DNA from 2 places in the Pseudoalteromonas sp. CNC9-20 genome. Region 1 is predicted to be linked to the other one. Evidence: riboswitches for the same ligand, from Rfam matches in the RefSeq annotation. Region 1 holds a riboswitch; the other holds the start of a gene.
The links. A riboswitch is a leader RNA that binds a small molecule or an ion and turns the genes downstream of it on or off. The one in region 1 is predicted to bind lysine.
Positions count from the first base shown of each region.

Region 2: linked by a shared signal. The riboswitch ahead of dapA (4-hydroxy-tetrahydrodipicolinate synthase) and the one ahead of lysC (lysine-sensitive aspartokinase 3) in region 1 are both predicted to bind lysine.

Region 1 is NZ_JAKRFS010000001.1:336,803-344,940, reverse strand. Features, by position in the region: gene sbcB (exodeoxyribonuclease I) at 1-668, shown strand, start outside; gene MHM89_RS01550 (NAD(P)-dependent oxidoreductase) at 686-1,570, opposite strand; gene MHM89_RS01545 (glutathione peroxidase) at 1,668-2,180, shown strand; gene MHM89_RS01540 (2-hydroxyacid dehydrogenase) at 2,146-3,126, shown strand; gene MHM89_RS01535 (sodium-dependent transporter) at 3,145-4,467, opposite strand; gene MHM89_RS01530 (4'-phosphopantetheinyl transferase superfamily protein) at 4,558-5,271, shown strand; gene lysC (lysine-sensitive aspartokinase 3) at 5,243-6,592, opposite strand; lysine riboswitch at 6,673-6,845, opposite strand; gene MHM89_RS01520 (hypothetical protein) at 7,002-7,475, opposite strand; gene MHM89_RS01515 (hypothetical protein) at 7,775-8,138, opposite strand, start outside.
Region 2 is NZ_JAKRFS010000003.1:24,771-32,908, reverse strand. Features, by position in the region: gene MHM89_RS07295 (branched-chain amino acid transaminase) at 1-110, opposite strand, end outside; gene ilvM (acetolactate synthase 2 small subunit) at 165-407, opposite strand; gene ilvG (acetolactate synthase 2 catalytic subunit) at 404-2,065, opposite strand; gene MHM89_RS07280 (TraB/GumN family protein) at 2,549-3,436, shown strand; gene MHM89_RS07275 (response regulator) at 3,411-5,108, opposite strand; lysine riboswitch at 5,256-5,447, shown strand; gene dapA (4-hydroxy-tetrahydrodipicolinate synthase) at 5,570-6,457, shown strand; gene MHM89_RS07265 (2,3,4,5-tetrahydropyridine-2,6-dicarboxylate N-succinyltransferase) at 6,486-7,226, shown strand; gene MHM89_RS07260 (PLP-dependent decarboxylase) at 7,226-8,138, shown strand, end outside.

The DNA.
Region 1 (8,138 bases):
TGTGCTTTAACTTAACGCAAGACCCGCAACCGCTGTTGGATTTGAGTGTCGAGCAATTACGGGAGTACCTCTATACCCGTCATGATGAACTGCCTCCTGGACAAGCGCCGATTGGCTTAAAACTGGTGCATGTAAATAAATGCCCTATTCTTGCCCCCGCGAAAACCTTGTTGCCAGAGAACGCCGAACGTTTGGGTATCGATCGCGAACAATGTTTAGCCCACTTAAAGGTACTAAAGGCCCACCCCGAATTACGCGATAAGGTCGCCGAAGTGTTTAACGACACGCGCCATTTTGCTGATACTGGCAACCCCGACTATCAACTTTATAGTGGTTTTATCAGCAACAGTGATAAGGCCAAGTTTGATATTATTCGCGCCACTGAACCCATGCAGCTCGCCGGTTTAGACATAGACTTTGAAGATGATAAATTCACCACCTTGCTGTTTCGTTATCGCGCCCGTAATTGGCCGGAAACGCTGACCCCCAGCGAGCTTGATTCATGGCGAAAGTACTGCCAAAACAAGCTGATGAATGGCGAGGACAGCCCTTCTATTGGCGCGCAAGACTTCATGCTCAGCTTAGAGAACCTAGTGCACGAGAATGAAGGCAATGAGCGCAATATGGCGGTGCTCAAAGCCTTATACCACTACGCCCAAAGCCTTTAGCTTGTGGGCGTACACCGCTACTTACTGGGGTTTAGCTTTTCCAGCCGCGCCAGTAAGCTGGAAGTATCAAAACGGCCACCGCCCATAGCTTGTACGTCACTGTAGTATTGATCCACCAATGCCGTAAGACCTAGGCTAGCACCGTTATTGCGCGCCTCATCAAGAGCAATACCTAGGTCTTTGCGCATCCAATCGACGGCAAAACCAAACTCATACTCTCCTTGCCACATGGTTTGATGGCGATTTTCCATTTGCCAAGACCCAGCTGCCCCCTTGGCGATAGTCTCTACCACCTTGTCGCCATCGAGCCCGGCTTTTTTCGCAAAATGTAAACCTTCAGCCAACCCCTGTACCACACCGGCAATACAAATTTGATTCACCATTTTACAGAGCTGGCCGCTGCCGATATCACCTTGTAATTGGCTAAAGCGACTGTAGGATGCCATCACGGGCTGCACCTTGGCATAAGCCGCATCGCTCCCGCCACACATCACGGTTAATACACCATTTTCGGCGCCCGCCTGGCCACCAGAGACCGGCGCATCAATAAAGGCAATACCTTGGGCTTTCGCAGCGTCACCCAACTCCCTGGCAAGCTCGGCGGAGGTGGTGGTGTGATCAACCAGCAAGGCACCCTCGTGCATACCCGCCAGCGCCCCGTGCTCACCATAAATCACGCTGCGCACATCATCGTCATTGCCAACACATACAAACACAAAGTCTGCGCCTTGGGCCGCTTGTTCTGGCGTTGCAGCACTGCGCCCGCCATATTGCTCTACCCACTGCTGCGACTTTGACGCTGTACGGTTGTATACGCACACATCAAACCCTGCTTGTTGCAGGTGCCCGGCCATGGGGTAGCCCATGACGCCTAAACCGATAAAGGTACACATTTTTGACATAATTTTGACCTATTTGCCTGATAGCCTCGAGAAAACGCAAAAAAGTATAACAAAGGCATCGTACAAAAACGCCTTGTTTTGAGTTATGGAGCTCACAATGGATAGTATTTACCATTTCAATGCCACCCTCATCGATGGCACGCCCTATTCATTTAAACAGTTACAAGGACGCGTTGCACTCATTGTAAACACCGCCAGTACCTGTAACTTTAGTAATCAATATAGTGCGTTGGAGCGTGTTTTTAGCGACTACCAACAGCGGGGCTTAGTGGTATTGGGATTTCCTTGCAATCAATTTGGCCGCCATGAGCAAGGCTCAAATGAGGATATAAAAGCCTTTTGCACCAGCACATTTAATGTTAGCTTTCCATTGTTTAGTAAGGTAATGGTCAACGGTCCTGACGCCCACCCGCTGTTTAATTATTTAAAAGAACACACCCGGGGCATTGCACAAAACCGGGCAATAAAATGGAATTTCACTAAATTTCTAATAAACTCTCAGGGCCAACTGGTGAACCGCTACGCACCTCGGACCAAACCCGATACCCTTCGTGCGGTAATAGAGAGTCAACTTGATGAAATTAGCCCTATTCAGCTCGCAAAGGTATGAGCAACACGCATTCAGCGAACATTGTCCAGATAACGTTGAGATTCATTTCTTCGATGCTCAGCTTAATGAGTTCACTGCCTCGCTGGCGCAAGGGTGCGACAGCGTGTGCGTATTTGTAAATGACGTGGTCAATAAGCAGGTGCTCGATAAGCTCAACGAGCTAGGTATTAAGCTAGTTTTACTGCGCTGTGCAGGTTTTAACAACGTTGATTTAGACCACGCCGCACGCTTAGGTATTGAGGTTGCGCGGGTGCCCGCCTACAGCCCAGAGGCTGTGGCAGAACATTGTCTCGCCCTGATCTTGACCCTATCGCGTAAAACCCACAAAGCCTATAACCGTGTGCGTGAGGATAACTTCGACCTCAACGGCCTGCTGGGTTTTAACTTACACGGCAAAACCGTGGGGCTTATCGGGTGCGGTAAAATAGGGCTTGCGTTGTGCCGTATACTGAACGGTTTTGGCGCCAAGGTACTGGTGGTCGACCCAGCAAAGCCTGAAGGCGACTTTACCCTGGTTGATAAAGCCACATTATTAGCGCAAAGCGATATTATCAGCTTGCATTGCCCGTTAACCGAGCAAACCCACCATATTATAAACAGCGACGCACTGAGCCACATGAAACGCGGCGCTATGTTGATTAACACCGGGCGCGGCGCCCTGCTCGATACCAAAGCCTGTATCAATGCGCTAAAAAGCGGTCAGCTTGGGTATTTGGGGTTAGACGTGTACGAGCAAGAGTCGGAGTTGTTTTTTAAAGACCGCTCAGAGGAGATTCTTCAAGATGATGTCTTCGCCCGCCTGCTCACCTTCCAAAATGTGTTGATCACCGGGCATCAGGGATTTTTCACCGAAGAAGCGTTGCAGCAAATCGTGCAAACCACCTTTGATAATTTACTGCAATACGCCAAAGGTGAAGCACTAACCAATCGTGTTTGCGCCCCTTAAAACACTAAGTGGCGCCGGCTATTTCAGCGCCACATTAATAAACACGGCGGTCATTAGCACCGGACATACTAGGCGTATATACCAGCGCAGCGCCACAATACTCATCTTGTCAGATTGCGCTAATTGATTACCACGGCGCCACACCCAGCCGAGGGTAAGAAAGTAGAACAATCCCATCAAAGGCAACTGGTACTGAGTAAATACTTGGATCACTAAGGCAAACAGCCAATCAAAGTTCAACACTATGGTGAGCGATGCCAACATCACCACGGCGCTAACCAGCCAGGTCGCTGCCTTACGGCCGATACCATGATTTTCCACCAAAAACGCCACCGGGATCTCGGTCGAAGAAATGGTCGAGGTCAGCGAAGCAATAGACATGAGAACGAAAAAGGCCAAGGCAATCACCAGCCCCATGCTGCCCATGGTATTAAACAATTGTGGGAGCACCGCGAAGATCAGTTGCCCTTCGCCAATGAGTTTGCCGTTTTGGAATACTTCCACGCCATTGTGGCTGGCGACAAAAATTGCGGGCACAATAAGCAGACCGGCCAAAAACGCCACCGATGTATCGAGGGCGGCCACACTCAGGGTCAGCTTGCCGATATTCGCTCCAGGCTTTAAGTACGAGCCGTAGATCATCATGCACCCTACCCCCAGCGACAATGAGAAAAACGCTTGTCCCATGGCAGCGATGATTAAATCTGGGTCCCACACTTTAGTAAAGTCAGGTTGCAGGTAATTACTAAAGCCTTCACCGGCGCCGGGTAACGAGCCGATATAGAAAATCAAGCCAACTAACAGCACCAAAAGCAACGGCATTAATCGCCGCGACCAGGCTTCAATCCCTGATTTGACCCCTTTTAAAATAATGCTTGCGGTTAACACCAACATCAGCGGCGTGAAAATAAGGTTACGGGCAAGAGAATCGCCACTTAAAAATGCGGCAGCGTCATTCATACCCAGCATCTCGCACAGCGGCGCTAAGGCATGAGCCAACATCCATCCGGCCACGATAGAATAAAAGCTCAGCATGACAATGGCCCCGGCTAAACCGATATAACCAGCCCCTGCCCCTATTTTTGCCGCTTTTGGTTGCCAAGCACGTTTAAGTGCTTGTACCGGGTTGGCTTGAGCGGCGTAGCCCAGGTACAGCTCAGTGAACAGTGCCGGTAGTGCCAAGGCAAAGATGACAATGAAATACACCAGTAAAAAAGCACCGCCACCGTGATTCGCTGCTTGAGTTGGAAAACCCCAAATATTACCTAGGCCTACTGCTGCACCAGCTGCCGCTAGTACAAAACCTATACGGCTTTGGAAACCGTCACGCTTATTCGTCATTCGCAGGGATATCTGTTATTGTTTTGCCGCTATTAAATCATAATTACCCGTAACAAAGTAGTCATAGCCACGCTTATCGGAATGTCCTTGATGCTAAACCCTGCCTATCGCTTTTCACCTTTACCGACCGATACCGAGCAATCTGCCAAGCACAGCAACGTGGTGTTGCTTTATTGTGCTAAGGCGCACAGTGAATTAGATGACTCACATTTGCACCGCATAGAGCAAGCGGTCTTAGCAAAACGTAAAAAGGTGCAGGCTCAGCAGGAATATCGCGCCACACGCTGGGCCATAAAACAGCTAGCGCGACAACTCTACCCACAGTATCGCGATTACCCCCTTGCTGCCTGGTGCAGTGAATTTGACGTTGATCAGGCGCAGCTGGTGCTCAGCGTTGATGGCCACCCCCTCGATGCGCGGGTAGTCATCAGCCACGCTCATGGCCACATTGCCGTAGCAATGACGCGCGGCGCAACCTTATTAGGCGTAGATATTGAGAAAATTGACAACGCACGCGCCTTTAAGAAGCTGGCGGCGCACTATTATCCTGAGGCCGAGGCAAGGGATATTGGCAGCGATGTTGAGACCTTTTTCCGGGTGTGGACATTAAAAGAAGCCTACGCAAAAGCGACTAAGCAACCCATTGCCACCTTGTTAGGCCAACCCATCTTGGAGCTTATCGCCGCCCTTGATGGCCAGGTGTATTGTCAGGAGCTATTTGCCGGGCACTTTGATATCAGTCTCATCACCGATAGGCAGCGCCCGGTGCTTACTGTTAACCTTCCAGCAGCCGTTGATGAATAGTTTGCACCACCGCATCAGACTGGCTTTGCTCAACCAAGAAGCACAGGTTATGTTTCGATGCGCCGTGACAAATAAGGCGAATATCAAACTCACTAAGCACCTGCATTAAATTCAGCTCGCTCTGGCGCAGGACAATCTCCGAGCCAATTAACGCCACCAATGTGAGGTTATTCTCAACCGACACATGGCAAAACTCGCTTAAACGCTCAAGGGCTTGCTGATCCAGCTCCGGACGACTGGCATTCGGGGCATTATCGAGCGTCAGTGCGACACTGATCTCCGAAGTTGTGACCAAATCAACGGAGATTTTATGCTCACTCAAAATAGTAAACACCCGCGCTAAAAAGCCGCTCGCTAATAACATTTCCGGGCTTTTTAGGGTCAAGAGAATTTGGTTTTTACGCTGAGTCACAGCGCGAACCCCGGCTAAAGTGTCTCCTTGTGGCGTTTTTTGTATCCAGGTTCCACCCCCTTGTGGTTCGCGACTGGAGCCAACAAACACACTGATGCCACTGCGCGCAGCGGGTAAAATGGTCGCCGGGTGTAAGACTTTTGCGCCAAAGGTTGCCATTTCGGCGGCTTCGTCAAAGCTTAAGTGGGCAATGGGTGCGGCTTTGGCACAGACTCTGGGATCGGTGCTGAAAATACCGACCACATCGGTCCAAATATAAACGCTGTTCGCGCCAATCGCCTCGGCTAATAATGCCGCGCTGTAATCCGAACCACCGCGCCCTAAGGTGGTGGTATCGCCATAATCATCACTGCCCATAAAGCCCTGAGTGACAACCACTTGATCTTTAAGCAACGGCAGCAATTGGGCATGGGCTTGCTGTGCCGTAGTTTTAATATTGGGCTGGGCTTTGCCAAACTGACTATCTGTTTTTAGCACCGAACGCACATCAAAGCGCGTTGCCGCCACGCCGTGTCCCCGTAATACCTGAGTAAACAAATAAGAGGAGAAGCGCTCGCCAAAACTCAGTAGCTCATCGCTGTGAGCGCTCGATTGTGGTGCTTGCGCAGCACTGCTGCGAAAAGCGCTCAAGGTGACATCAAAGCCGTGGGCTAAGTCGGCATCAAGGCTGACATATTCGAGAATATTAAGCTGGATAGCGATCACCCCATCGACGTGCGCTTGGCGCTGCTGAGGCGTTAATGCACTTTGGCATAACGCTACAAGGTGATTGGTGACCCCGGCGCTGGCGCTGACAACCACCACACGCACATTGTCATTGGCGGCGATGATTTGTGCACACCGACTCATAGCGCTGTGATCGGCCACTGAAGTGCCGCCAAATTTAGCGACGGAATATTCCTGATTCATTTTCTCTCCGAGATGAAAAACGAGTTATTTTTCAAATACAATCAGGAGAACTTGGCAAGACTAAAAAGGTAAGAATGTCCATTGCCAGAAGCCCTCCACCCCAACAGGTGACAGTTCCGAGGATTCAGCCTCAAGAACCGAAAGCCATTGCGACGCACAATGCACTTCCTCGGCGATAGTCTCCCTCATAAACGGTCAAAGGCTGTCGTCGGCCTCACGTTTACTACCTAGCTATCGCACCTCTTCTGCGACACATTCGATCTTGCGACCGAAGTGAATCAGCAATGTACCTAGCAGACGGCTAGAAGTCAATATCACACTTCACTGGAAGGTGTTCTGGCGGGTAATGATTGCTTGGACACACAAGTTGGCCGCAGCCAACCTGTGTATTGCCGATTATGGAATCTAATTAAGGTTGTATGGGGCAATGCTCACCATCAACTGGCACCCAAACAGTTCGCGTTTCCATACGACAATTATATTCGACGGTTTGCTCTTCTTGTTGAGTGAAATAGGAGTTGTGTTGATGCATATATACGCCACCGGGAGCCTGGCCAGAAGGTCCGGCAATTGTCCAGTTTGCTGGGCAACTTTGTGTTGATAATACAACGCGAGTTTCCCACTCTGGCGCATCGCTATTAGGAGCCGATGCGGTAAGCCTGTAGTGACAACGTTTGTAAGAAACGTCTACTAACTCGGTTCTATAATCACAGACTCTCACTAATCGCTCGTCCCAATACCCTCCGCAATTTACACTGTTTACTTGGGTATCATAGAAGGTATTGTAGTCTGTTACTTTTATTTGTGAGCTAGATGCCAATAAATTATTGGCCACGAAAAAGAGCAACGCCAACACACAGGCTGATAAAATTTTTTGTCTCATTTTTATTTCCTTAACAATAGTTTGGAAACAAAAATGCTACATAAACTTATCATTTATATAAACAGAAACTAAGTTGATTGTTTTTCAATCAAGCCGCTATTAACCTATCAACAATAAATAAATCTGAACACCTCTTTTTCATTAAAAAGCCAACGTTATAATTCCTTAATTACGCAACAATCAATTTATAAAAATTTGCTTATAAAGAATAAATGCTCGATATTGTGTGAAAAATAAAGTTACCTTTCCTGTGAATACAATCGTCATGAGATAAGCTAATAGTGAGTGCTCGCCAATATCTAAGAAAACTGACTACTGTCTTCAGTCATGCGCACCACCAAACCTTGGGCCACTAAAAAATGATAAAGCTGTAAATCGGCTATCAGGTCACTCGAGGAGAGCTCAAAGTCTTGAAAAGTTCTATTGTGATAGCGAAAACGAACAATATGTTCATAACGCTGGTGCTGGCAGTAAATGACCTCTTTGACATCAGCGAGCTTTATCGGCGTATCAAGTAAGTTCAGTACCCCATGCTCAACAAATATGGCACTACAGCGTATGGGCTCGATGCTCCATTGATACTGGGCACTGAGCATAAAGCTAAATATCAACACCGATATCGCTTGCGCCCAAAAGCTCTGCTCCATCATAAAGTTAATAAAA
Region 2 (8,138 bases), on a different contig from region 1:
TCAAATACCGAGCTACCATAATGTAAGGCATGGCTTAATACGTGCGTGGTGGCTTGCTGGTAAGGGATCATCTCGCCGTTGTGCCAGATTAATTCGGATGTTTGTGTCATGTGTTAATACCTTCTTATAAATCCGTGTTGCTGTGCGCCTTGCTGGTCGCAGCGCTAAATCGCTTGTTGTTGTCGTTGTTGCAAAGTCACGCTTTGCACATCTACCAGCTTATTCAGTTGTTGCGTTAAAAGATAGATGGGTTTGTCGCTGTCGACAGTCATATTGATAGCATAATGCTCTTCACTGCTGGTTAATTCCAACGCCGTTAGCTTGAAACCACGGTGGCGAGCAACTCGTAAAAAGCGTTCAACGGCGACGGTTTGATTGGCAAGATGTAAGGTTAAGCGATGTTTCATGGTTGCCCCTGTTGGTTTGTTTGCGTCAGCATTTGATCATTCGCGGCACCTGGCGGTACCAATGGCCAGACGTTATCGGCATCATCAATACACACATGCAGCAAATACGGGCCGTCACTGCTGTGTAACTCGCAAAGCGCAGCCTGTACTTGCTCCTGAGAAGTGATGCAGCGCCCTTCGATGCCAAAAACGCGCGCTAAGGCGACAAAATCTGGATTGTCAGAAAGGGTCGTTTCACTGTAGCGTTCAGCGAAAAATAGCTGCTGCCATTGGCGCACCATACCCAACCTTTGGTTATCAATAACCACGATTTTAATATCTAAATTATTACGGCGGATGGTGGCCAGCTCTTGAATATTCATCATGATGGAGCCATCACCGGAGACCACCACCACGGTATCTTCGGGGCGGGCGATTTTCGCGCCAATGGCAGCAGGTAAACCAAACCCCATAGTTCCAGCGCCGCCGCTACTTAAATGGTTGCTCGGGTGGCTAAATTGCATGTGCTGCGCGACCCACATTTGGTGCTGACCAACGTCACAACATACCACTGCATCGGCACTTAGCTGCTGCGACAGTTGATTAAGTAAAGCTGGTGCATACACGGTTTCACCGGGGTAGTCGTAGCGCCACGCATGCTCTTGGTTTAGCTCCTCAACATAGTTACACCATTGCGGCTCGCTGACAAAACACTGCAATTGCGGCAGTGATATTTTTAAATCCGCCACCAGCGATGCATCTGTAGGCTTTCGCTTGCCAACTTCAGCAGCATCGATATCAAGGTGCACAACTTTCGCGTTCGCCGCGAACTTAGTCAGGTTGCCGGTCACGCGATCGTCAAAACGGGCACCAATACACAACAGCAGGTCACATTCTTGTACCGCCAAGTTAGCGGCCTTAGTGCCATGCATACCTAACATGCCCAAATTAAGTGGATAATCCGGTGTGACGCTGCCTAACGCCTTAAGTGTTTGCACCGCTGGCATATTGGTCTTGTATAGAAACTGCATGAGTTGTTGCTGGGCTCCAGCACTTTGAACCCCACCACCGATATAGGCCACTGGCCGCTGAGCTTCGCTTAGCAACTGATTAGCCAATTGAACTTGTTGCTGGCAAGGTTGCAACGTCGGCTCTGATTCGGCTAGCCAAGGCTGGTAATGCGCCTCATTCATTTGAATATCTTTTGGAATATCAACAAGCACAGGGCCTGGGCGACCACTTTGAGCTAAGTGGATGGCTTGTTGCAGGGTATGCGCTAAATCTTCACTTCGCTCAACCATAAAACTATGCTTAGTGCATGAAAGAGACATTCCCAAGACGTCAACCTCTTGGAATGCATCCGAGCCGATTGCCGCTGTGGGTACCTGCCCAGTAATGGCTAGTAACGGCACGGAGTCCATCATGGCATCGGCAAGGGCGGTGATCAGGTTTGTGGCTCCCGGGCCACTAGTGGCCATGCACACACCCAGTTTGCCACTACTGCGAGCATAACCCACAGCGGCGAAGCCAGCTCCTTGCTCATGGCGAGTTAAGTAATGAGTGACTGGAGATTCATAAAGGGCATCGTAAATGGGCATGATGGCCCCACCAGGGTAACCAAATACCTCGTCTATGCCCTCTTTGGCTAATATGTCGATCACTAATTCTGCGCCAGTCATTTTTCCTCATTCCTCAATGTGTTGGCCCATAAACGAAGAAGCCCCCCGAACTTTTCAGTGCGGGGGGCTTCTTTGCGAAATTACTTTTTTAACGCACTACAAAGCCCCCGTGGTAATAATAATCACCACGACGTTAATCACTAGGACTAGGCTAAGTTGCGTATTCAACATGTACTTTTCGCTTCGCTTTTTTAAGTTTGTTACCGCATTTCTGCGCTCTTTTTCTATTAGTACCTTGGCAGCCCCTCTAAGTCAACCATAAAAACAATGCGAAACAACTAAAAATGACGACACTAATCACATAAAAAAACCTCAAAAGTCAGTTAAGAGAAAAATAATTCCAACTTTTTCATTGCGACATTAAAACGTATTTAACATAGTGTGCTGTAACAGCTGAATATTTTTAGTAAAAATGGTCAGCCAATAGGCTAAATTACCGAACTCAGTTACACTGGCTAAAAACAACTACCTCTGGATACCATTATGAAAAAAACCTTCTGGTCACTGCTGTACATTTGTTTTGCATTTTTCACTCAGCTCTGCCTTGCAAACACCACTCCGGCACTGTGGCAAGTGGAGAAAAATGGCGTTACTTCCTATTTGTTTGGCACTGTGCATGTTGGTGATGAAGCAATGAAAGGCCTCCCTTCTTATATTGAGCAAGCAATTAGCCGCAGTGATAAAGTGGTCGTTGAAGTAGATATTAGCGCGCTCTCACCTATGCAAATTCAACAACGCTCCATGCCGCTAATGATGCTGCGTAACGGCCGCACGCTAGAAACTGAACTGAGTAGTAAAAATTATCAACGCCTCAGTGACTATTTTGCACAAAAGAGTATTAATATTGCCATGTTCTCGGGCTTAAAGCCTTGGGCCGTTTTACTCACTATGGTGCAAATCGAGTATCAAAATGCAGGCTATTCAGAGCAAAACGGAATCGACAAGCAAGTGTTAGCTAAGGCAAACGCAATAGGTAAGCCGATAATGGAGCTCGAGTCGCTAGAGCAGCAACTAGAAATGTTCAGCGCCTTAGATAATTACGCTGATGAAATGGTCAACGATACTTTTCGCCAACTCAAAGACCTCGACCACTATTTTGCTCGATTGATCAGCGCGTGGAAGCAAGGAGATACTGACATACTGAGGCAGTACTACCACGATGCTTTTGATGACTCTGAATTCGGCCAACTTAACGAGCATATTTTACTTATTGAGCGTAATCAAAACTGGGTCGCACAACTTAACCAGCCAATGCAGCAGCAGTCACTGTTTATCGCCGTAGGTGCGCTCCATTTACCGGAAAAAAATGGGCTCGTTAACCTACTGCGCGAACAAGGATTTACGGTTACGAAAAGGCAACCCTCTCAATAACGTGTTTTTTCAATAACGCGCTCAACTGCTGAGTATTGACCGGCTTGTTAAGTACGGCATTGGCACCGACAGTGATACTCTGCGCGATACGATGCTCATCTTGACTGGCAGTCACCAAAAAAATAGGTACGCTGAGCGCTAAGCGCTCACGAATCTCAATAATGGTACTTATGCCGTCTTTGTTTGGCATATTTAAATCCATCAATACACATTGATAGTGATGTTCTAGTAATTTATTGAGTGCTTGCTCACCATCATCAACAATGGTGGTGTTAAAGCCTATTTGCTGAGCTTGTTTAGCAAGCACTAACTGATTTATTGGGTTATCTTCAACAATCAGAATATCGCCATGCTGGCTGCTTGGCTCTAACCGGGCTTTGTCGATAGTAAGTACGGGCCAAGTTAGCTTGGCCTCTGTGCCTGTTGTGGTACTACGAATCGTAAGGCTTCCACCCACCTCTTGAGCCAACGCATACACGAGGCTGAGACCTAATTTCGCGCCCTGAAAGTGCTGTACCTGCTCGGTGTTGTAATACACAGCATGTTGCTGAGCAGCCTCAATATCAGCAGTAGCAATGCCATCGCCGTTATCTTTAACGACAACACTCAGCAGCCCAGATGGTTCATGGTATTCAAATTGCACATGCACCGCAGCGCGCGTATGTATAAAGGCGTTGCTCAATAGCTGATTAACTGCTTGGATTAAATGCAGATGATCAGTTTGTGCTTGAACAGGTAGGCTATCTTCACCCTCGACACTCAATCGCTGCAGGGTTTCAGACTTAAGCTGCCAAGGCGCCAATATTGCACTCACCGTTTGCTTTAATGACTGCTCGGTCACTAAAGTAGTAAACGCTCCCGACTTAAGCTTCTGCAATTCCAACATTTCTTGCACTAGCGCCTGCAAATGTCGGGCGCAGCCCAATGCCGTTTGCTGTTCTTCGCGACCAGCCGCAGTATGAGAGTCCAATAGGCCAATAATCCCCGTAATTGGCGTCATTAGCTCATGACTCATATTAGCTAAAAAGTCAGATTTTACCCGATGCGCATGCGCGGCTTGACGCCGTTGGTAACGAAGCCGATAAAGAATAGCTGACACTCGACGTGTCAAAGGATTAAAGATGAGCCACCACTCACATAAAATAGTAGCAATGGCTGCCAGCGTTAAAAGGGGAATAACAAGCTGTAAATGTTCTATTTTTTGCTTAGATTTTGACTCTAATACGGTGACAACAGCATCTAAGTCCTGCAATAACGACAGTAGTTTTTGACCCTGAAAAGCACTTAAAGGTGCATCGCTGCGACTCGCTAACTGCACATACTGGCGCACCCGACCATCCAAGCCCTGCTGGTGATAAAGTGCTAGCACCTGAGGGCTTTGCTGCACCAACTGTGAGCCTAATAAAAACTCATGGTTATTATAAAAGCGCATAGTGGCACGAGCGAGTTGCTGCTGCTCAAAACTTACAGCACGGTCATTGACGGCCAATTTATGCAATGCAATCTTCTGCGAAAGCATCCGCTGCATACCTGCAATGTTTATTACTTTTGCGTCATTTCGCTGCATATTGATACTTTTCATCACATAAAATGTAGAGCTAAGTATGACAACAACAAGCACACTGGCTGCCCAGAAATAACGTTTTTGTAAGTGTTTGGTAAGACGTTGCATAAGAGGGCCTTTGCAATAACCCCTTAATACTGACACAAAATCAGCCTTTGTAAAATTTGTTCTCGCTTTAGCGTTGACAGCGTTAAGCATAAAGTGATTGAATAAAAAGGCACCCTTATTGAGTCGGCCGCATGTGCTGTGGTCGCAAGGGCTAGAAGAGGAGCGTCATTCAGGTAGTTATGGGAAGGAGAGCAAACTCCAAAGCACCATAACGAGGGGAATGTACGCCGAGAGACCAGTAAAGTTTGCTACTTACTGTCTCGGGCGCATGGGTTGAATCCCAGCGACTGTCACCATTAGCGCTCAGCGCTATGTTTTTGGTGGAGAGCTTCTGGTCTTAGTAACGCTGGGCCCATTTGGCTCTGTGTTTTAAGCCCATTCGCTCTTCGAATTTAACCAGTTCGATGCGAGGCGGGCAACCCCTTCCTAATTCAATCGAACTCGCACTAAGTTCGTGAGAGATGACTACAACTCATTCTTTAGCAGATACCATTGTCTGGACAGCATTGATCACTCCGATGCATGCTGACGGCAGTATTGATTTTAACACCTTAACCCTACTTGTGCGCGAGCAAGAGCAAGCGGGAAATGGCATTCTTATTCTTGGCTCTACTGGTGAAGCTCTGGCTCTCAGTATAGATGAGCAACAAGCCGTAGTTCGTCACGTTACAGCGCTCACCTTGCGTGTGCCACTGATGGTTGGCGTGGGCGGTTTTAACCTTAGCCAGCAACTACATTGGCTTAGTTTTTGTAACCAACACCCCATAGACGCCTACCTTCTGGGAGCTCCCTTATATGCTAAACCGGGTATTCAGGGGCAGCTACATTGGTACTCGGCACTACTGGATGCCAGCAAAAAGCCGTGCATGTTGTACAACGTGCCCGGACGCGCTGCAGTCAGTATTCCCCCTACGGTCTTAGCACAGCTACAACAGCACCCACTGTGCTGGGCACTTAAAGAAGCCAGCGGTGATATTGCACAATTTGAGGCTTACCGCGAAGCCGCGCCTGAGTTAGCGATTTTCAGTGGCGACGACGCGCTGATGCCTTATTTTGCTCAGGCCGGTGCAGCGGGCCTTGTATCTGTGGCCGCCAACGTCTGGCCACAGCAGACACAGCATCTGGTACAACAATGCCTTCAAGGGCAAAGCGTCAATGCCTTTATAACCTGGCGCAGTGCAATTGATGCGCTGTTCAGTGCAGCCAATCCAGTGCCCGTTAAGTGCCTTTTGCATGCTCTTGAACGCCTCAACAGCCCGGTGTTACGACCACCATTAAGCCACCTTGAGCTTAATGACACACAACCACTTCTTAATGCCCATGAACGCATTGTTGCGTGGGCACATTGATAAAATTAGTTAACAAGGTACCTCAGTTATGAGTTGGTTAGACTTACTAAATGACCTCGAAAGCGGCCACGTACGCGCCGCAACACAAGACGAACACGGCCAATGGCACGCCAATGTGGACGTAAAAAAAGGCATTCTCGAAGCCTTCAAAAGTGGCAATAACACCGAGTTTGCGGGCGGCTTTGTTGATAAGCATAATCTAGCTCCTCGCGGTTTTAGCGCCCAAGATAATATTCGCATGGTGCCTGGCGGTAGTGCTGTGCGTCGAGGTGCTTACGTTGCCCCTGGCACCATTATCATGCCACCTGCATATGTCAATATTGGTGCCTTCATCGACAGTGGAACTATGGTCGACAGTCATGCCTTGGTAGGGTCATGTGCGCAAGTGGGCAAAAACGTTCACCTCAGTGCCGCCGTGCAATTAGGTGGCGTGCTCGAGCCAATTGGCGCTAACCCTGTGGTGATTGAAGATGATGCCTTTATCGGCGCGGGCTGTGTCATTGTCGAAGGGGTGGTGGTTCGCCAAGGTGCGGTACTCGCCCCTGGTGTACGTTTAAGCGCCACTATCCCAGTATATGACTGCGTTAACGAGCGACAACTCGATAAGGGCGAAGCGATTCCGGCCAACGCCATCGTTATACCTGGCTCCCGCCCAAGCTCTAGCACTTGGGGACGCGAACAAGGGCTCAGTATGAGCTGTGCGCTTATCGTAAAGTATCGCGATCAGCACAGCGATGCATCGCTGGAGTTAGAAGAGGTATTACGCTAATGCCTGTCTCTGGCGCATTGTTAAACGCTTTTGATACCCTCACTCAGGAGCGCCAAGAACCTTGCTTTGTCTACGATCTTGACAGTCTACGTAAGCACCTTGATGAGCTGATGGCGCAAGATGTGGTGAAGTTATGGTATGCGGTAAAAGCGAATCCTTTATCTGCGGTTATCGAGACTCTGGCAGCCGCTGGCTTTGACTTTGATGTCGCCAGCAGCGGTGAGCTCAATCAGGTGCTTTCACAGCATGTTGGTGCACAACGCATCCTCAACACCGGGCCGGCAAAATCGCGCCAGCAGTTAGGCGAATTCTTAGACGCTGGGGTACGTACCTTTGTGTTGGAGAGTATCAATCAAGTTCGCTGGCTTAATGAGCTGGCGTATAACCAAGGTATTGAAGTGGATGTGTTGCTTAGAGTGCAGTTGCGCTGGCCAGAAGGTGAGCGTAATCCGCTCGGTGGCAATACCCTGACTCCGTTTGGCTTAGCGCCAGAGCAGTGGCAAGGGCTCTACTTAGCCGACTACCCTGCGCTGAATTGCATTGGCCTGCATATTTTTCAGTGGGGCAACATGCTTGATGCGGCCCAGCTGCTTCACCTATGGCAAAGCATGTTAGCGCCATTACAAGCACTCTGTGAACGCCTTGGTTTTGCCATGCAAGTACTGGATTTAGGTGGCGGCTTAGGCGTTCCTTATGACAGCGAAAGCAGCCCGCTAAAGTGGCAGGATGTGCTCGGCGCACTGCGCGATATTAAGCGGCAAAGCGGCGTAAAAGAGTTGTGGATGGAGTTGGGCCGTTACGCCGTCGCACAATGTGGTTACTATTTAGACCCCGTCATTGAACAAAAAACAAATTATGGCGAGCGCCAACTGATCGTCGCAGGTGGTATTAACCATCTTTTACGCCCCGCTG